Regions from separate parts of the Streptomyces sp. ITFR-6 genome, predicted to be linked through region 3. Evidence: riboswitches for the same ligand, from Rfam matches in the RefSeq annotation. Region 3 holds a riboswitch; each other region holds the start of a gene.
The links. A riboswitch is a leader RNA that binds a small molecule or an ion and turns the genes downstream of it on or off. The one in region 3 is predicted to bind S-adenosylmethionine.
Positions count from the first base shown of each region.

Region 1: linked by a shared signal. The riboswitch ahead of thrC (threonine synthase) and the one ahead of RLT59_RS01100 (glutathione S-transferase C-terminal domain-containing protein) in region 3 are both predicted to bind S-adenosylmethionine.
Region 2: linked by a shared signal. The riboswitch ahead of RLT59_RS29115 (aminotransferase class V-fold PLP-dependent enzyme) and the one ahead of RLT59_RS01100 (glutathione S-transferase C-terminal domain-containing protein) in region 3 are both predicted to bind S-adenosylmethionine.
Region 4: linked by a shared signal. The riboswitch ahead of RLT59_RS04075 (hypothetical protein) and the one ahead of RLT59_RS01100 (glutathione S-transferase C-terminal domain-containing protein) in region 3 are both predicted to bind S-adenosylmethionine.

Region 1 covers NZ_CP134612.1:3,568,307-3,573,411, reverse strand. Annotated here, with positions in the region: gene RLT59_RS16200 (alpha,alpha-trehalose-phosphate synthase (UDP-forming)) at 1-1,162, opposite strand, end outside; gene RLT59_RS16195 (glucosyl-3-phosphoglycerate synthase) at 1,243-2,193, opposite strand; SAM riboswitch class I at 2,346-2,472, shown strand; gene thrC (threonine synthase) at 2,490-3,785, shown strand; gene RLT59_RS16185 (MoaD/ThiS family protein) at 3,818-4,096, shown strand; gene RLT59_RS16180 (cold-shock protein) at 4,530-4,736, shown strand; gene groL (chaperonin GroEL) at 5,029-5,105, shown strand, end outside.
Region 2 covers NZ_CP134612.1:6,398,449-6,403,553, forward strand. Annotated here, with positions in the region: gene RLT59_RS29100 (cytochrome bc1 complex Rieske iron-sulfur subunit) at 1-238, shown strand, start outside; gene RLT59_RS29105 (cytochrome bc1 complex cytochrome b subunit) at 235-1,860, shown strand; gene trpD (anthranilate phosphoribosyltransferase) at 1,987-3,051, shown strand; SAM riboswitch class IV at 3,136-3,253, shown strand; gene RLT59_RS29115 (aminotransferase class V-fold PLP-dependent enzyme) at 3,426-4,802, shown strand; gene RLT59_RS29120 (Lrp/AsnC family transcriptional regulator) at 4,866-5,105, opposite strand, start outside.
Region 3 covers NZ_CP134612.1:282,119-287,223, reverse strand. Annotated here, with positions in the region: partial or broken gene RLT59_RS01105 (ATP-binding cassette domain-containing protein) at 1-564, shown strand, start outside; gene RLT59_RS01100 (glutathione S-transferase C-terminal domain-containing protein) at 549-1,286, opposite strand; SAM riboswitch class IV at 1,694-1,840, opposite strand; gene RLT59_RS01095 (amino acid ABC transporter permease) at 2,396-3,400, shown strand; gene RLT59_RS01090 (amino acid ABC transporter ATP-binding protein) at 3,397-4,248, shown strand; gene RLT59_RS01085 (ABC transporter substrate-binding protein) at 4,321-5,105, shown strand, end outside.
Region 4 covers NZ_CP134612.1:931,161-936,265, reverse strand. Annotated here, with positions in the region: gene RLT59_RS04080 (phosphocholine-specific phospholipase C) at 163-2,229, shown strand; SAM riboswitch class IV at 2,403-2,512, shown strand; gene RLT59_RS04075 (hypothetical protein) at 2,562-2,954, shown strand; gene RLT59_RS04070 (cytochrome P450) at 3,156-4,451, shown strand; gene RLT59_RS04065 (cytochrome P450 family protein) at 4,448-5,105, shown strand, end outside.

The sequences.
Region 1 (5,105 bases), 3.3 Mb from region 3:
CGACCGGGACCTCCTTGGCGACCAGGTTCATGCCGTCCCTGATCGGGTTGACGAGCGCCACGTCGGCCAGCCGGTACGCCGCCAGCGAGCGGGCGAAGTCGTCCTTGACGTGGAGGACGACCGGGGTCCAGTCCGCCGTGCCGTGCTTCGTGTTGATGTCGTCGGCGACGCGCCGCACCTCGGCCGTGTACTCCCGGTACACCGCGAGGTCCTGCCGCGAGGGGTAGGCGAACGCCACGTGGACGACCCGGCCGCGCCACTCGGGCCGTTCGTCGAGCAGCGCCCGGTAGGCGAGCATCCCCCGGACGATGTTCTTGGACAGCTCCGTGCGGTCCACCCGCACGATCGTCTTCCGGCCGGGGCCCACCTGCTCGCGCAGCGCCGCCATCCGCTCGTCCACATCCGGCTCGTGCGCGCGCCGGAGCAGGAAGTCCGCGTCGGCGCCGAGCCCGTGCACGCCGATCCGGGTGCGGCCTGTGCCGCCCAGGATCTCCGTACAGCAGCTGATGAAGCCGTCCGCCCAGCGGCGGGTCAGGAAGGCCGCCCGGTCGGCGCCGAGGACACCGCGCAGCACCTGCTCCGCGATGTCGTCGGGCAGCATCCGGAAGTAGTCGACGGGCGCCCACGGGGTGTGCGAGAAGTGGCCGATGCGCAGGTCGGGGCGGAGCTCGCGGAGCATGCCGGGCACCAGCACCAGGTGGTAGTCCTGCACCAGGACCGCCGCGCCCTCGCCCGCCTCCTCCGCGAGCGCCTCGGCGAAGGCCCGGTTGTAGGTCTCGAAGGACGCCCACTGGCGCCGGAACTCCGCGTCGAAGACGGGCTCCACCGGGGTCTGGTAGAGCAGGTGGTGGATGAACCAGAGCACCGAGTTCGCGATGCCGTTGTACGCGTCGGCGTGCACGTCCGCGTCGATGTCCAGCATCCGTACGCCCGGCTCACCGACCCCGCGCCGCACCGCCTCGCGGTCGCCGTCACCGAGCGCGGCGCAGACCCACATCTTGTCGTCCACCGCGCTCAGCCCCGAGACGAGCCCGCCCCCGCCCCGTTTCGCGTCGAGCGAGCCGTCCTCGCCCACGGTGTACGAGACCGGGCCTCGGTTGGACGCGACAAGAACCTGGGCGGCGGGCTGGGCGGCGGACTGGGGGGCGTGCTCGGAGACCATGCGCGGAATCTAGCCCGATCCCGAACCGTCCAAACGTGCGTGCGGCCGCGGGCCGTCCCGGCCGACGCGTCAGCCGGTACTCAGGCGGCGCGGCGCGAGACGTACTCCTCGATCTCGCGCATCGGCGGCCGCTCCTCGGTGTCCACCGGGTAGGTCTGCGGCACGAAGCCGCTCTCGCCGCGCTCGAACTGCGTCAGCTCGGGGCGCACCAGATGGCCCCGTGAGAGCCGCAGCGAAGCGGTCCGGTAGATGGCCGCCGCCATCCGGCCGAGCGCCCGGCCGTCCTGGTGGCGGTGTTTGCGGACGCCGACATCGACCTGGGCCAGCGCGTCCAGGCCGACCGTGTGCAGGGCGTCGACGAGCAGCCCCAGCTCCACCCCGTAGCCGACCGGGAACGGCAGCTGTTCGAGCAGCGACCGGCGTACGGCGTACTCGCCGCCCAGCGGCTGGACGAAGCCGGCCAGCTGCGGCCAGTGCAGATTGAGCAGCGGCCGTGCCACCAGCTCGGTGACCCGCCCGCCCTGGCCCGCGGTCTCCCCGAGCGGACGGTCGTACATCGCCTTGACGAACTGCACGGAGGGGTCGGTCAGCAGCGGGCCGACGATGCCGGAGACGAAATCGGCCGAGAAGTCCTTCAGGTCCGCGTCGATGAAGCAGACGATGTCACCGCCGGTCACCAGCAGTGACCGCCACAGCACCTCGCCCTTGCCGGGGACGGCCGGCAGCCGGGGCAGGATCGCGTTCCGGTGGATCACCCGGGCGCCCGCCCGGCGGGCGACCTCCGCGGTGTCGTCGGTGGAGCCGGAGTCGATCACCACGAGTTCGTCGACCAGCCGGACCTTCTCCATGAGCTCGCGCCGGATCGTCCGGACGATGTCCCCGACCGTCGCCGCCTCGTTGAGCGCGGGCAGGACGACACTCACGCTCCCCCGGCGCGGGTCGCCGCCCCGGGCGGCCATGAGCTGCTCCAGCGGGCGGTCGGCGCACGACCAGGAACGCCTGGTCAGCCAGCGTTCGACCTCTTCCAGCACGGTCGATACTCCCTGTATGTGATCCATCTCGCGGTTCGGACGACTATCTCAACAGTCCGGTGCTTCGGTTACAGTCTGAACAACGCAGATGGCCGTGGCATGCCGGGGTCCATCCGCCGATAAACGCCTGGATCGATGGTCCAGTGCCATAGCGCTCATCCAGAGGGACAGAGGGAACGGCCCGTTGAAGTCCCGGCAACCATCCCGCCGACCGCGAGGTCAGGTGGGGACGGTGCCAATTCCGTCTTGTGGCGAAATGCGTCACAAGGAAGATGAGGAGAAAGGGCCTCGCCATCATGGCTGTTCAGACTGTTGCAGCAACCACCGAATCTTCCGTGGACCTCGGTCCCGCCGCGGCACTTTCCTGCCGCGAGTGCGGAGAACGATTCCCGCTCGGTCCCCTTTTCGCCTGTGCGACCTGTTTCGGGCCGCTCGAAGTGGCGTACGACCTGCCGACCGGCTCCCCGGACGAGCTGAAGAAGCGCATCGAGGCCGGACCCGACAACATCTGGCGCTACGCGCCGCTGCTGCCGGTGCCCGCCGATGTCGCGGACAAGCCCAACATCAACCCCGGCTTCACCAAGCTGGTCAAGGCCGACAACCTCGCCCGTGAGCTGGGCGTCACCGGCGGCCTGTACGTCAAGGACGACTCCGGCAACCCGACGCACTCCTTCAAGGACCGCGTCGTCGCGATCGCCGTCGAGGCCGCCCGCGCCTTCGGTTTCACCACGCTCTCCTGCTCCTCGACCGGCAACCTGGCCGGTGCGGTGGGCGCCGCCGCGGCCCGCGCCGGTCTGCGCTCGTGCGTGTTCATCCCGCACGACCTGGAGCAGGGCAAGGTCGTCATGGCCGCGGTGTACGGCGGTGAGCTGGTCGGTATCGAGGGCAATTACGACGACGTCAACCGGTTCTGCTCGGAGCTCATCGGAGACCCGCTCGGGGAGGGCTGGGGCTTCGTCAACGTCAACCTCCGCCCGTACTACGGCGAGGGCTCCAAGACGCTCGCGTACGAGATCTGCGAGCAGCTCGGCTGGCGGCTGCCCGACCAGATCGTCATCCCGATCGCCTCCGGCTCGCAGCTCACGAAGATCGACAAGGGCCTCCAGGAGCTGATCAAGCTCGGCCTGGTCGAGGACAAGCCGTACAAGATCTTCGGTGCCCAGGCCGAGGGCTGCTCGCCGGTCTCCGCCGCCTTCAAGGCCGGTCACGACGTGGTCCGCCCGCAGAAGCCGAACACGATCGCCAAGTCCCTCGCCATCGGCAACCCGGCCGACGGCCCCTACGTCCTGGACATCGCCCGCCGTACGGGTGGCGCGGTGGACGACGTGAACGACGAGCAGGTCGTCGACGCGATCAAGCTCCTGGCGCGCACCGAGGGCATCTTCGCCGAGACCGCGGGCGGTGTGACGGTCGGCGTGACGAAGAAGCTGATCGAGGCCGGCCTGCTCGACCCGACGCTCACCACCGTCGTCCTGAACACCGGGGACGGCCTCAAGACGCTGGACGCGGTGGCCGCCACCTCGCAGGCGACGGCGACGATCCGTCCGAGCCTGGACGCTTTCCGCGCCGCCGGCCTCGGCACCGCCGGCTGATCCCACCCGAGACTCCAGGAAGGGCACCCACCATGAGCGTCAAGGTCCGTATCCCCACCATCCTCCGCACCTACACGGGCGGCCAGGCCGAGGTCCCGGCAGAGGGCGCGACCCTCTCCCAGGTCATCGAGTCCCTGGAGAAGGACCACCCGGGCATCGCCGCCCGCGTCCTGGACGACCAGGGCAAGCTGCGCCGCTTCGTCAACGTGTACGTCAACGACGACGACGTGCGCTTCGAAGGCGGCCTGGAAGCGCTCACCCCGGACGGCGCGGGAGTCTCGATCATCCCGGCCGTCGCCGGCGGCTGCTGACCCCGGGGACCCTGGCGGTCCCACTGCGCCGAGTCACCTGGATTGCCCTCTCCGCGACAGAAGCGGAGGGGGCAATTCTGCATGGTTGAGCGCGGTAGAGTGTGGGAAGTCCCCTTCGCTGCCCGTGCCCCCCGCATATGAGAATGCGCCTGGCCACGACAAGATGCAGCCAAAGTACCTGAGCTTCTTGCGCCATAAGTCGCCTTTGCCTGGCCCGACTTGCCCTGGAATCTCATGAATTCCTCATATTCGGGTGATCGGCGCGCCTGAGAATTTTCGTCCGATTGACCTGTTGCAGAGGGCAGTTGGGCAGATACATTCGGCCGCGGTCGACGCGTTCCGGCGCACGCACCCTCTCCTGTCGGAGGGTGGGTTCTGACCCGGGCCCGCGAAGTGCGGTCCTGTGCAAGGGCCAGTAATAGGGGAGTTAGGCATGGCTCAGGGCACCGTCAAGTGGTTCAACGCGGAGAAGGGGTACGGCTTCATCGCGGTCGACGGTGGTGCGGATGTTTTCGTCCACTACAGCGCGATCCAGATGGACGGATACCGCACCCTCGAAGAGGGTCAGCGAGTTGAATTCGAAATCTCGCAGGGCCAGAAGGGGCCGCAGGCGGACATGGTCAAGCTCGCTGTCGGCTGAGCTCGGCGCGGTCGGCCAACGACACTACTCACGCACGGAGGGCCCGTACCCCCAGGGGTACGGGCCCTCCGTGCGTCCCGAGCCACTCCCCGAGAGGGGAGGCGCTTGCACTCTCGGGGGTCGAGTGCTAATCATTGGGCTTAGCACTCTCCGGGTGAGAGTGACAGAAACTTGGACCGGGCCGGTGAGGCCCGCAGGTCTGCCGGGGCAAGGAACCGGCAGACGGCAGGCCGTCCGTCGCGGGCGCCACTCGGTCCGGAGAATCCACCCCTGTCCGGGAGGACCACTTCATATGGCCAAGATCATCGCGTTCGACGAGGAGGCCCGGCGCGGTCTTGAGCGCGGCATGAACCAGCTCGCCGACGCCGT
Region 2 (5,105 bases), 6.1 Mb from region 3:
CTCGAAGATCTGCACCCACGTCGGCTGCCCGATCAGCCTGTACGAGCAGCAGACGCACCACGTGCTCTGCCCGTGCCACCAGTCAACCTTCGACCTCTCCGACGGCGCCCGCGTCATCTTCGGTCCGGCCGGTCACGCCCTCCCGCAGCTGCGGATCGGCGTGAACAGCGAGGGCAACCTCGAGGCGCTCGGTGACTTCGAAGAGCCCGTCGGTCCTGCATTCTGGGAGCGCGGATGAGTACTGCGACCGATACGAAGCGCAAGGCGCCCGCCGGTGAGAAGATGGCCGACTGGGCGGACGGCCGGCTCGGGATCTACTCCCTGGCCAAGGCCAACATGCGCAAGATCTTCCCGGACCACTGGTCCTTCATGCTCGGTGAGATCTGCCTCTACAGCTTCATCATCATCATCCTCACGGGTGTGTACCTGACGCTGTTCTTCCACCCGAGCATGGCCGAGACCGTCTACCACGGTCCGTACGAGCCCATGCAGGGCATCCGGATGTCGGAGGCCTACGCCTCGACGCTGGACATCAGCTTCGACGTCCGCGGTGGTCTGCTCGTCCGGCAGATCCACCACTGGGCCGCGCTGATCTTCCTGGCCGGCATGTTCGTGCACATGATGCGCGTGTTCTTCACGGGCGCGTTCCGCAAGCCGCGCGAGATCAACTGGCTGTTCGGCTTCCTGCTGTTCGTGCTCGGTATGTTCACCGGCTTCACCGGCTACTCGCTCCCGGACGACCTGCTCTCGGGTACGGGTGTCCGCTTCACCCAGGGCGCGATCCTGTCGATGCCGATCGTCGGCACCTACATCTCGATGTTCCTGTTCGGCGGGGAGTTCCCGGGCGGCGACTTCGTCGCGCGGTTCTACTCGGTGCACATCCTGCTGCTGCCGGGCATCATGCTCGGGCTGCTGGTGGGCCACCTCATCCTGGTCTTCTACCACAAGCACACGCAGTTCGCGGGTCCCGGCCGGACCAACAAGAACGTCGTGGGCATGCCGCTGCTGCCGGTGTACATGGCGAAGGCCGGAGGCTTCTTCTTCCTGGTCTTCGGTGTCATCGCCGTCATCGCGGGCATCGCCTCGATCAACCCGATCTGGGCCATCGGCCCGTACCGCCCGGACCAGGTGTCCACCGGCGCCCAGCCCGACTGGTACATGGGCTTCGCCGAGGGTCTCGTCCGAGTGATGCCGGGCTGGGAGATCAACCTCTGGGGTCATACGCTCGTCCTGGGCGTGCTCATCCCCCTGGTGCTCTTCGGGCTCATCCTGGGCGCGATCGCGATGTACCCGTTCATCGAGTCCTGGGTCACCGGGGACAAGCGCGAGCACCACATCCTGGACCGCCCGCGCAACGCCCCGACGCGTACGGCCTTCGGCGTGGCGTGGATCACGGTGTACTTCATCGGCCTGGTGGGCGGCGGTAACGACCTCTGGGCCACGCACTTCCACCTGTCGCTGAACTCCATCTCGTGGTTCGTCCGGATCTTCTTCTTCGTCGGACCGGTCCTCGCGTTCATCGCGACCAAGCGGATCTGCCTCGGCCTTCAGCGCCGGGACAAGGAGAAGGTGCTGCACGGGCGCGAGTCCGGGCTCATCAAGCGCCTGCCGCACGGTGAGTTCGTCGAGGTCCACGAGCCGCTGTCGCAGGGGCAGCTGCACACCCTCACCGCGCACGAGCAGTACGCGCCGGTCGAACTCGGCCCGCTGGTCGACGAGAACGGCGTCAAGCGCAAGGTGTCGCCGATCGAGAGGACGCGGGCCAAGCTCAGCAAGAGCTTCTACGGCGAGAACAGCCAGATCGCCAAGGCGTCCCCCGAGGAGTACAAGGAGATCACCGAGGGCCACGGCCACCACTGATCACCTGAACTGATCGCCACAGCAGGAGCCCCGCCCATCCATACGATGGACGGGGCTCTTCGCTGTCCCCGGCGCTCGATAGGGTGGTCGCATCCCTGTATCGGCTGTGGACCCCAGGAGCGGACCATGAACGTTGTGACCCCGGTCGGCGGCGACAGCGTGGCGGCTCGTACCTGGCCCGGCGTGCTGACCCAGCTGATGCGCGGCGAGGACCTGAGCGCGGACGACACCGCGTGGGCGATGGACCGCATCATGAGCGGCGAGGCGACCGACGTGCAGATCGCCGGCTTCGCGGTGGCCCTGCGCGCCAAGGGCGAGACCGTCGGGGAGGTCACCGGTCTGGTCCGTGCGATGTACGAGCACGCCACCACGATCCACGTGCCCGGCCGCACGGTCGACATCGTCGGCACCGGCGGCGACATGGCCAAGACGGTCAACATCTCCACCATGTCCGCGATCGTGCTGGCCGGGGCGGGCGCCAAGGTCGTCAAGCACGGCAACCGCGCCTCCTCCTCGGCCAGCGGCTCCTCCGACGTACTGGGCAAGCTCGGCGTCAACCTGGATCTGGCGCCGCAGCGCGTCGTCGAGGTGGCGGAGGAGGCGGGCATCACCTTCTGCTTCGCGGTGAAGTTCCACCCCGCCCTGCGGTACGCCGCGAAGGCGCGGGCCGAGCTCGGCGCACCGACCACCTTCAACATCCTGGGCCCGCTCACCAACCCGGCCCAGGTGCGCTCCCAGGCCATCGGCGTCGCCGACCCGCGGATGGCGCCCATCGTCGCGGGCGTCCTCGCGGAGCGCGGCAACTCCGCGCTGGTCTTCCGCGGCGACGACGGCCTGGACGAGCTGACCACCACCGCGACCTCCAGGGTCTGGACGGCCCGCGACGGCGTCGTGCGCGAGCAGGCCTTCGACCCGCGCGACGTCGGCCTGGACCTGGTGCCGGTCGAGGCGCTGCGCGGCGCGGACGCCTCGTACAACGCCGATGTGGCCCGCCGGCTGCTGGCCGGTGAGACGGGGCCCGTACGGGACGCCGTGCTGCTCAACGCGGCGGCGGCGCTGGTCGCGCTGGACCCGGGGGAGGGCACCCTTGAGGAGCAGCTCACCGCCGGTATGGCGAAGGCCGCCGAGTCCATCGACTCCGGGTCCGCCGGGCGCGCGCTGGAGAGATGGGTCAAGGCCAGCAACGCCTGAACGCATGGAGCGGCGAAGAGGGGCGCAGTCCAGATCATGGACTGCGCCTTGCGCGTTCCCGCGCGTATGGCAAGATGCTGGGCAGGTCATGAGTGACAGCGACTACGGCCCCGGCCCGCTGTCCGGCAACCCTCCGTCCGTGGCGGGGTGCCCCGGGTGAAGACCAGGCCGTAGGCAGCGAGGTCTGCGGCAAGCGCGGACCCCTCGACATCGTGAGATGTCCACCCGTGGGGTCCTGGTCCTCAGGGAGCCTCTGTGAGCAAGCGAATGCGATAGGGCTTTTCGGCCCTCCTCCGCACACCCTTTCTTCTTCTTCCGTGCTGCCGCGTATCCGCAGGCACGCGGAGTTCGCCTGCCTGTTACGGGAGTTCGTCATGTCTGTCTTCACCGCTGCCGCCGACCAGTCCATTTGTGCCCCGCTGCCCGTTCTGGGCAAGGATGTGACGGTTCCGCTGGTGACCGGCGGTGAGGTCACCTACGCCGCGCTCGACTACGCCGCCAGCGCCCCGGCCCTGCAGCGGGTGTGGGACGACGTCGCCGCGTACGCGCCGTACTACGGCAGCGTCCACCGCGGTGCCGGCTACCTCTCGCAGCTCTCCACGGACCTCTTCGAGTCCAGCCGGGTGACCGTCGCGGAGTTCCTCGGCTGCCGCGAGGGCGACCAGGTGATCTTCACCCGGTCGACGACCGACTCGCTCAACCTGCTGGCCGCCGCGTTGCCCGCCGACTGCCAGGTGTTCGTCTTCGAGACCGAGCACCACGCGTCGCTGCTGCCCTGGCGCGACGCCCGGGTGACCTACCTGAACGCCCCGCGCACCCCGGCCCAGGCCGTTGCCACGCTTGAGCGGGCGCTCGCGGACCGCGATCCCTACGGTCCCGCGCTGGTCTGCGTCACCGGTGCCTCCAACGTCACCGGTGAGCTGTGGCCGGTCAAGGAGCTCGCCGCCGCCGCGCACGCCCACGGCGCCCGCATCGTGCTCGACGCGGCCCAGCTCGCCCCGCACCACCCCGTCGACATCAGCGAACTGGACGTCGACTGGGTCGCCTTCTCCGGCCACAAGCTGTACGCGCCCTTCGGCTCCGGCGTGCTGGCCGGCCGCTCCGACTGGCTGCGCGACGCCGAGCCCTACCTGGCCGGCGGTGGCGCCTCCCGCAAGGTCGCCCGGCGCACCGACGGCGGGGTGGACGTCGAGTGGCACACCACCGCCGCCCGCCACGAGGCCGGCTCGCCCAACGTCATTGGCGTCTACTCCATCGCCGCCGCCTGCAAGGCGCTCACCGAGGCCGGGTTCGACAGCCTGGTCGCCCGCGAGCAGCAGCTCGTCTCCGAGGTCCGGGCCGGGCTGGCGGAGGTCCCCGAGGTCAAGGTGCTCTCGCTCTTCGGTGACGACGCCCCGCGCGTCGGCGTCATCTCGTTCGTGGTGGAGGGCTGGAACAGCTCGCACTTCGCCGCGGCGCTCTCCGCCGAGTACGGCATCGGGGTGCGCGACGGTCTGTTCTGCGCCCACCCGCTGGTGCGCACCCTGCTCGGCAGCGACCCGCAGGACGTCGGCGAGTGCGGCGCGCCGGAGGCCGAGCCGGGCGAGAAGTCGCTCAACGCGATCCGGGTCAGCTTCGGCGCCGGTACGCCGGACGAGCACATCGAGCGCTTCGTGCGGGCGGTCAAGGAGCTGGTGAGCGAGGGCGCCCAGTGGAAGTACCGCACCGAGGACGGCCGCTGCGTCCCGGACCGGGGCACCGCCCAGCACTGAGCCGCAACGCGTTCGGCCGGGTACGGAAGCTGTTCCGTACCCGGCCGAACGCGTTTGCCTAGGTCAGCCGTCCAGGCCGATGGCGAAGGCCGCCTCCAGGTCGTGCTGCGAGTACGTACGGAACGCCACATGGGTGTCGGTCGCCTCGACGCCGGGGATCTTGCTGATCCGGCCGGGGATGACGTCGGCGAGATCGTCGTGCTTGGCCACCCGGACCATGGCGATCAGGTCGTACGTACCGGTGACCGAGAAGACCTCGCTGACGCTGTCCAGTGCCGCGACGGCCTCGGCGATCTCGGGAAT
Region 3 (5,105 bases):
GCGGGCGTCGCCACCGTCTGCGAGGAGTGCGAGGGGAAGCGGTTCCTGGCCTCGGTGCTCGAATACCGTCTCGGCGGCCGTGACATCAGCGAGGTGCTGGCGATGTCGGTGACCGAGGCCGAGGAGTTCTTCGGCAGCGGCGAGGCACACACCCCGGCCGCCCACCGCATCCTCGACAGACTGGCCGACGTCGGGCTCGGCTACCTCAGCCTGGGCCAGCCGCTCACCACCCTGTCCGGCGGTGAGCTACAACGGCTCAAGCTGGCCACGCACATGGGCGAGAAGGGCGGGATCTACGTCCTCGACGAACCGACCACCGGCCTGCACCTCGCAGACGTCGAGCAGCTGCTCGGCCTGCTCGACCGGCTGGTGGACTCCGGGAAGTCCGTCATCGTGATCGAGCACCACCAGGCGGTCATGGCGCACGCCGACTGGATCATCGACCTGGGCCCCGGCGCCGGTCACGACGGCGGCAGGCTCGTCTTCGAGGGCACCCCCGACGACCTGGTCGCGGACCGCTCCACCCTCACCGGCGAGCACCTCGCGGCCTACGTGAGAGCCTGAGGCAGCGGGTCGACGACGGCCATCCCGCCCGGCAGGTCCGGAATTCCCGGAGCCCCCGGCACCTCCGGTGTCTCCGGGAAGGCGGGGTGGCCGCAGAGGCGGCGTACGTACTCCTTGAGCCGGGGGCGGTCGCCCAGGGCGCCGACCGGGCCGAGATGGACGAGCGCCACCCACAGGTCGACATCCCCGGCCGTCAGCTCCTCGCCCAGCGCGTAGGGCCGCCGGGCGAGGGACCCGTCCAGCAGATCCAGGGCCGCCGACCGCGCGGAAGACCCCGCGTGCGGGGTGACGTCCCGGTTCAGCAGCTCGCGTAGGGCCTCGATGCCCTCGGCGAGCTCCGGAGGGCGCAGCGCCGAGGGGCAGGCCTCGTCATGGCCGGAGAGCAGCCCCGCGAGATCGCGGAGTATGTCGGGCGTGTGGTTGCTGACGATGCGCCCGCTCCACCGGTCGCACAGCGCGGGCGCCGTCAGCGGCCCGTCGTAATGGTGCAGCGTGGCCTCGTACGCGCCGCGCAGCGAGGCATACGCCTTGGGTGTCACGGTTGGGTGCCCCAGGAACGTGGTAGCGACCGAGTCCCGGAGACCGAGCAGGCCGAGGGTGATCGAGATACGCAGCGAGCGCGGACAACCCGCCGACAGGAACAGCTCGTAGCGGTGCGGAGCGGGATAGAAGCCGCCGGCCAGACCGACCCCGATACGGCTGTGGATACGGGAGGACGGCACGGCGATGGTGGGACGGGGATGCGTGGCGCACGGACTCGGGCCGGATGAGATCGAGCCGCACGTGATGGAGTTGCCTGTGCTGGAACTGCGCGAAGCTGTCTCGGGCATGACTCTCCTGTGGAGATCCTTGTGGGAACGAGGAAGCCACCGTCGCCTTGTGGGCACCAGCGGCCGGATGTGGAACGGCTGCGCTCGCGCACCGGGCCGGATCACGACAGCGCGGAGGCGTGCGCCTCATCGTGACGGCGCGGACCTGTACGCGTCATCGCGACCGTGCGGACCTGTGCGCGTCCGGTATTCCGGGTTAGTAGGCGCTGGAGACACGCAGCAGATCGATGTGCAGGCGCCTCGTCAAGCCGTTCCTGGACAAAATCCACCCGTCCCGACTCCGGGGCCCGCGAGACGCGGGGCCACGCTTGCCCCGCCACACCGGCGGGACCCGGTCGTCACCCGGGGCACCCCGTCGCGGTGGAAGGGTTGCCTGCCAGCGGGCCGGGGCCGATGGACCCCGTGAGCAGGACGGATCCCGCACGGGGGCGCTGACAATCGTGACCGTCCACGTCAGTTTCGGTGCGCCGGGTGACGCCGTCAAGGAGGCCGCCGGGGCCATCTCGCCTGTTGGTCACCCGCGTTGACATTCCTGTCGGGCCATGCATAACTTGCGGCGCGGAACGGCTCCGGGCAGCGGCGATACGCCCCGGCTCGCCGGCCGACGCCCCAGCACACCGCGGGGTGCCGCAGTTGAGTACCGGACGGTGTCCGGCAGGCGCGAGGCCCCGCGGGGCGGATCGGTGACGGTGAGAGCGATGCACGCAGCTGAGGGGATGGCTGCCTGGCGGTCCCGAGGCCGCGTCCTGCTCTGCGCGGACCGCTCCGTCGACCTCCAGCGTGTCAACAGCGCGCTGTGTACCGCCGCTTGTCGCGCTCTTCGTCAAGGCTGACGGCCCTCTGACTCCCTGACGTCCACCGCTGCCGCGGTGCGTCCTCTCCCCGCCCGGCCCCCTGTTCCGCGCTGTGCTGCCCGTGCCCCGCCGCGTCGTTCCCGACGACCGGCGTGGTGAGGCGCTGCCGTCCGCGGTCCGGGCCGTCCGCATCCGCTGGAGCCCACCGTGAGTGAATCCCCCGGCGTCGCTGTGTCCCCCGGGTCAGCGCCGCCCGCCGAGGCGGCCCCCCGCCCCGGGCCACCCGTCGTGCCGAAGCCGCAGGTCCCGCAGCGGGTCCGCCCGCTCCTGCGGCCCGGCCGCTGGATCGTCACCGTCGTCGTGCTGGTGCTGGTCGCCCAGATCGTCCACGGCCTGGTGGCCAATCCCTTCTACCAGTGGGACCGGTTCCGGTACTGGTTCCTGCGGCCCACCATCCTCGACGGACTGCTCGTCACGCTCGAAGTCGCCCTGTTCAGCGCCGTTCTGGGGCTGCTCGGCGGTGTGCTGCTGGCCCTGGCCCGGCTCTCCCCGAGCCCTGTGCTGCGCGCGGTCAGCTGGCTCTACACCTGGCTCTTCCGGTCGGTCCCACTGATCGTGATCCTGCTGTTCCTCTACAACTTCAGCGCGCTCTACCGGACGCTGAGCGTGGGAGTGCCGTTCGGCCCGGCGTTCTTCAGCTTCGACGAATCACGCCTCGCCACCGACATGGCCGTCGCCGTCATCGGTCTCAGTCTGAACGAGGCGGCCTACGCCTCCGAAGTGGTGCGCGGCGGCATCCTCTCCGTCGACCAGGGCCAGCACGAGGCGGCAGCCGCCCTCGGCCTCCCGAAGCGGTACCGGTTCGCGAAGATCGTCTTCCCGCAGGCCCTGCGCTCCATCACCCCGAACTACGTCAACCAGCTGATCGGCCTGATCAAGGGCACCTCACTGGTCTTCTACGTCTCGCTGCTCGACCTGTTCGGCTCCGTACAGAGCATGGGCAGCACCTACCCCGGCGACATCGTGCCGCTGCTGCTGGTCGCCACCGCCTGGTACCTGATCCTCACCAGCGTGGTGTCCGTCATCCAGTTCTACGTCGAGCGGTACTACTCGCGGGGCGCGCTGCGCACCCTGCCGCCCACGCCGCTGCAGAGGCTGCGGACCGGCCTGGGCGATCTGCGGGCACGGGTCCGGAAGGAGACGGCGATATGACCGCGGAGACGACGACCGGAACAGCGGAAGCGGCCGATCCCGCCGGGACACCGGGCCAGGCCGACGCAGTTGCGGCGCCCCCGGCGCGCCCCGCCGCGGTCGAGGTGCACGATGTGCACAAGTGGTACGGCTCCCAGCGCGTCCTCGACGGTGTGGCGCTGACCGTGCGTCCCGGGGAGGTCACCGTTGTCCTGGGGCCGTCCGGCTCAGGGAAGTCCACTCTCCTGCGGGTGATCAACCACCTGGAGAAGCCCGAGATCGGTCATGTCAGTGTGAACGGCGAGCTGATCGGCGTACGCAGGCACCGGGGGCGTCTCAAGGAGCTGAGCGAGCGCGCCATCCTGACGCAGCGCAGCCGGATCGGTTTCGTCTTCCAGAACTTCAACCTCTTCCCGCACCTCACCGTGCTGGACAACGTGGCCGCCGCCCCGGTCGCGACCGGGCGACTCACCAAGCCGGAGTCCCGGGAGCTGGCCCGCGACCTGCTCGACCGGGTGGGACTCGGGGACCGGGCAGCCGCCTATCCGCGCCAGCTGTCCGGCGGACAGCAGCAGCGCGTGGCCATCGCCCGAGCCCTCGCCCTGCGGCCCGGGGTCATCCTCTTCGACGAGCCGACCTCCGCGCTCGACCCCGAACTCGTCGGCGAGGTACTGGCCGTGATCAAGGACCTGGCCGGCAGCGGCACCACCCTGCTGGTCGTCACGCACGAGATCGGCTTCGCCCGCGAGGTCGCCGACCGGGTGGTCTTCATGGACGGCGGCCGGATCGTCGAACAGGGCCCGCCCGAGCAGGTGCTCGACCACCCGAGGCACGAGCGGACCAGGGACTTCCTGAGCAAGGTGCTCTGAACCCGCCGACCGTTCCGCCCGCCGATGTTCCTCCTCCGTACACCCTCATCGCACCTGACAAGGACAGCCATCATGCGTACCCCCATCCTCCGCAGCAGACTCCGCCGAGGTATCGCCGCCTCCGCCGCGTTCGCCTCGCTCGCCGCCGGTCTCGCCGCGTGCGGCGGTGACGGCGACGCCGCGACCAGGACCGGCAGTGCGCCGGCCGGAACGGTCACCGTCGGCGCGCTCTCCAACGGCGCCGCCGAGGAGACCCAGCTCAAGGTGGTGGAGGTGAAGTCGATCAGCGCCGAACTGCCCAAGTCGGTGGCCGATCGCGGCAAGCTGGTGATCGGCGTGGGCGCGCTGCCCGCCGGATTCCCGCCCCTCGCGTACGTGGGCGAGGACCAGAAGACCCTCACCGGCGCCGAACCCGATCTCGGCCGGCTGGTCGCGGCGGTCCTCGGGCTGGAGCCCGAGCTGAAGAACTCGACCTGGGAGAACATGTTCGTCGGCATCGACAGCGGCAAGGTCGACGTGGCCCTGTCGAACGTCACCGACACCGAGGAGCGCAAGAAGAAGTACGAGTTCGCCTCCTACCGGCAGGACAACCTCGCCTTCGAGGCGCTGAAGAAGAACACCTGGAACTTCGACGGCGACTACCGGAACCTGGCCGGGCGGACCGTCGCCGTCAGCGCCGGCACCAACCAGGAGCGGATCCTGCTGGAGTGGAAGGCGAAGCTGGCGAAGCAGGGCCGCAAGCTCGACGTCAAGTACTACCAGGACAACAACGCCACGGCCCTGGCACTGGCCAGCGGGAAGATCGACCTCTCCTTCGGGCCCAACCCCGGCATCGCGTACCACATCACGCAGACCTC
Region 4 (5,105 bases), 650 kb from region 3:
CGTCCGCCGCGTCCCGCCCGGGTAGTGACACGCCTCGTCGCCGGGTGTTCGGCCGAAGGACACCGTGTGCACACCGCACGGGTCTTCCACCGGACCGTCGGTTCTGGAACACTCCTGTCGTTTTCGCCCTTATGTTTCCTCACCCCACAGAGGCCCCCACTCATGGCAGATCTCAACCGTCGCCGCCTCCTGCAACTCGCCGGAGGCACGGTTGCCTTCAGTACGCTGTCGAGCAGCATCGCCCGCGCCGCCTCACTGCCCGCGAAGGGTCGTACGGGCACGCTCCAGGACGTCGAGCACATCGTCGTACTGATGCAGGAGAACCGTTCCTTCGACCACTACTTCGGCACGATGAAGGGTGTGCGCGGCTTCGGTGACCCGCGTCCGGTCACGCTGCCCGGCGGAAAGCCGGTCTGGCACCAGAAGGATCTGGCCGGCAAGGAGGTGCTGCCGTTCAGGCCGCCCGCCGACGACCTCGGGCTGCAGTTCCTCCAGGACCTGAACCACGACTGGGCCGGTGGGCACCGGGCGCTGAACAAGGGCGCGTACGACCAGTGGGTGCCCGCCAAGACCGCCACGACGATGGCCCACCTGACACGTGAGGACATCCCGTTCCACTACGCCCTCGCCGACGCGTTCACCGTCTGCGATGCCTACCACTGCTCGTTCCTCGGCTCGACCGACCCGAACCGCTACTACCTGTGGAGCGGGTACACCGGAAACGACGGCACCGGCGGCGGTCCCGTGCTCGGCAACGACGAGGCGGGGTACGGCTGGAAGACCTACCCCGAGCGGCTGGAGGAGGCCGGGGTGTCGTGGAAGGTCTACCAGGACATCGGTGACGGGCTCGACGCCGCCGGTTCCTGGGGGTGGATCGACGACGCTTACCGGGGGACGTACGGCGACAACTCGCTTCTCTACTTCAACAGTTACCGTGACGCCAAGCCCGGCGATCCCCTCTTCGACAAGGCGCGCACCGGGACCGACGTCAAGAACGGGGACGGGCTCCTCGACGACCTGAGGGCCGATGTCCGGGCCGGGACGCTCCCCAAGATCTCCTGGGTCGTCTCGCCCGAGGCCTACAGCGAGCACCCCAACTGGCCCGCCAACTACGGTGCCTGGTACATCTCGCAGGTGCTCGACGCACTGACCTCGGACCCCGAGGTCTGGGGCCGGACCGCCCTCTTCGTCACCTACGACGAGAACGACGGCTTCTTCGACCACGTCGTGCCGCCGTTCGTGCCGTCCGGCGCGGCGCAGGGGCTGTCCACCGTGGACACCTCCGCCGACCACTTCCCCGGCGACACCCGGTACGCGGCCGGTCCGTACGGGCTCGGTCAGCGCGTGCCCATGACGGTCGTGTCCCCGTGGAGCACCGGCGGGTTCGCGTGTTCGGAGGTCTTCGACCACACCTCCGTCATCCGGTTCATGGAAGAGCGCTTCGGTGTGCACGAGCCCAACATCTCGCCCTGGCGGCGCGCTGTCTGCGGCGATCTCACCTCGGCCTTCGACTTCCGTACGACGGACACCGCGCCCGCCTCGCTGCCCTCCACGGACGGATACGCGCCGCCGGACGGGGACCGGCACCCCGACTACGTTCCGGTGCCGCCGGTCTCCGGCAGCGTGCCGAAGCAGGAGTCCGGGACGCGGCCCACCCGGCCACTGCGGTACGCGCCGCTCGTGGACGGGGCGGCAGACCCGGGCACCGGGAAGTACCAGCTCACCTTCAGTGGCGGGGACGAGGCCGGAGCGCAGTTCCTGGTGACGTCCGCCAACCGCGGTGACGGGCCCTGGACCTACACCACAGAGGCGGGCAAGTCGCTCTCCGACAGCTGGAACACGGCCTACTCCAGCGGCGTGACCGACCTCACCGTGCACGGTCCGAACGGTTTCCTGCGGACCTTCAGGGGGCCCGGCAAGGCGGCCGGTCCGGAGGTGACGGCGCGTCATCACGCGGTGAGCGGAGCTCTCGACCTGACTCTCAGCCATGCCGGTACGGAGACGGTCCAGCTGACCGTGCGCAACGCGGACGCCTACGGCGGCGGTACGCAGACCTTCGCGGTGCGGTCCGGCGCGACCGTGCAGCACACCGTTGACCTGCGCGGAAGCAAGCGCTGGTACGACATCGAGGTGGTCTCGGACGCGGACGCCACGTTCCTCCGCCGGTTCGCCGGACACGTCGAGACGGGTGAGGCCGGAACGAGTGACCCGGGCCTGGTCACCGGCTGACGGGGCGGCACGGGGCGGCACGGGCGGCTGAACGGAAGCCGGACCGCCGTCGGGGGAGAGGCGGGGGCGCACGGGGTCGGGTCCGGCCCGTTCCTGTGCGTCCCTGACCGCCCGTCGGTTGAGCGGTCCCGCGTGTCCGGGCGCGCCCGCTCGGTGCGTTAGGGTTTTTGCCGGGTCATGAGTTCCAGTGCGCAGCCCCGGCTTGCTGGACGGCACCCCGCTCCGCTGCGGGTGCTCCGGGTGACGACCTGCCCCGTGCGCGAGGTGCGGGGAACAGCGGACCGCGGTGCAGAGCGCTCGGGGTCCATCATCCCCGGAAGGCGGGACTCACCATGCTGCGTCATCTCCCCGAGCACGGCTCCGTGCGGAGCGGGAACTGCGAGCGGTACGCCGCAGGCCACCAAGTGCACTGGATCCACGCCAAGAAGTGCCGGCAGGAGCCTGGTCAGGCCGTCGAGATACTGCTGACCGCGGACGATGTCCGGGACGACGGCTGGGTCGGTCTGCGGGCCGCGTTCGACTACGCGGGCGCCCTTCCGAGGGTGTGGACGCATGCTCCGGACGGGCTGCGGGAGACCCTCGCCGGTCACCGGGGACGCGTGTACTGGCTCTCCAAGTGGCATGCGCTGAAGCTCGTGACCGGTGCCGACCGGGTCGCCGGACTCGTCAACGTCGCCTTCGAGGCAGGGGAGCTGTGCGGCGGCCCGGGTCCCGTGCGCTCGTAGCCGCGTCGCCGTACCGCGTCGGCACCTGGAGGCGGTGCCGGATTCGGTCGTCAATTGTCGTGAGATGTCGACCGGTTGCTCTGTGTTGGGTGCATATTTGATCGTCATTGGCTGCTGTGGTGTCACATAAAATCCTTATAGTGGGCGTGCGTTGACCGCACGATCGTGACGCGTGACACTGCCGCCACAGAAGTCAGGACGATGACGCGCCCTTCCTCCGCAGAGCCCGAGTCCGTCTCACCTCCTTCGGAGTGCCCCGCGCACGCGGGTCCCGGCCCCGTACCCCTCAGCGGGCCCTCGTTCCAGACCGAGCCGCGAGCCGTCTATCGCGCCATGCGGCGGGACCACGGGCCGGTCGTCCCCGTCGAGCTGCCGGGCGGGTTCCCCGCCTGGCTGGTCATCGGCTACCGGGAACTCCATCAGGTCACCAGTGACGGTGAGCTGTTCCCGCGCGACGTCGGCCTCTGGAACCAGTGGGAGCACATCCCGCAGGACTGGCCGTTGCTGCCCATGGTCGGGCGGCCGCTGCCGTCCATCTACTTCAGCGCGGGCGACGAGCACCGGCGGCACGCCCGGATGGTCGGACCCGCCCTCGAAGGAGCCGACCCGTTCGAGATCCGCAGCCACTGCGAGCAGTTGGCCGACCGGCTGATCGACGCCGTGTGCAGCCGGGGCACGGCCGATCTCGTCGCCGACTTCTGCGAGCCCCTTCCGGTCCTGGTCCTCGCGAGGCTGGTCGGATTCCCCGACGACGAGGGCGGCGCCATCGCCCACGTGCTCAAGGACCTGGCCGACGGCGGTCCGGGCGCGCAGGAGGCCCATCTGCGGTTCGGGGAACACATGGCGCGACTCGTCGCCGCGAAGCGTGCCGCACCCGGCGACGACGTGACCTCCCGGATGCTCGCGTTCCCCGAGGCCTTCACCGATGAGGAGTACATGCTCGACCTGATGGCCATCACGGCCGCCGGGCACCTGACCACCGCCGACTGGATCAGCAACTCACTGCGGCTGATGCTCACGGAGGACGAGTTCGCGCAGTCCATGGCGGGCGGCCGGCGCAGCGTGGCCGAGGCCATGAACGAGGTGCTCTGGGAGGACGGGCCGACGCAGATCCTCGCCGGACGCTGGGCCGCCCGCGACACCCGGCTCGGCGGACGGCCGATCAGGGCGGGGGACATGCTGCTGCTCGGGCTCGGCGCCGCCAACACCGATCCGCTGATCCGGCAGAGCCTGACCGGCGGCGGCTCCTCGGGCCAGGGCGGCAACGGCGCGCATCTCGCCTTCAGCCACGGCGAGTACCGGTGCCCCTTCCCCGCCCAGGAGATCGCGGAGACCATCGCGCGTACCGGCATCGAGGTGCTGCTCGACCGCCTGCCCGACCTGGAGCTCCGGGTCCCCGTCGCGGATCTGGTGCGACGGCCCTCCGCGTTCCTGCGCGGTACCACCGCGCTGCCCGTTCGGTTCACCCCCGTTCGTACGACAGGAGACCTCTCGTGAACTGCCCTCACGCCGCTGCGCACGCTGCTGCCCCGGACGGCGGGACCGTCGTCATCGACCCCATGGTCCAGGACCTGGACGGTGAGACCGCGAGGCTGCGTGAGGCCGGCCGGCTGGCCAGGATCGAGCTGCTCGGCGTACCCGCCCGGACGATCACCCGGCACGCCGACGCCCGTCAACTCCTGGTCGACCCGAGGCTGGTGAAGGATCTCGACGCCTGGGGACTGTGGAAGAGCGGCGAGGTGACGCACGCGTGGCCGCTCATCGGCATGATCGACGCCGGGCCGTCCATGTTCACCGTGGACGGCGCCGAGCACCGGCGGCTGCGCACCAAGACCTCCCAGGCGCTCACCCCCCGCCGGCTGGAGGCCCTCAGGCCCGACATCGAGAAGTTCACCGAGGAACTGCTGGACGCGCTCGCGGACGGCGGCAGGGACGGGGCCGTCGTCGACCTCAAATCGGTGTTCGCGCAGCCGCTGCCGATGCGGGTCGTCGGCATGCTCATGGGCGTGGACCCCGCCGAGAACGCCATGCTGACCAGACAGTACAAGGCCTTCTTCTCGATGCTCACCCCGCAGGACGAACGGCTGGCCCTGCTGGCCGAGTTGGACGTCTTCTACGCCGGGCTGGTCCGCGAGAAGGCCGCCCGGCCCA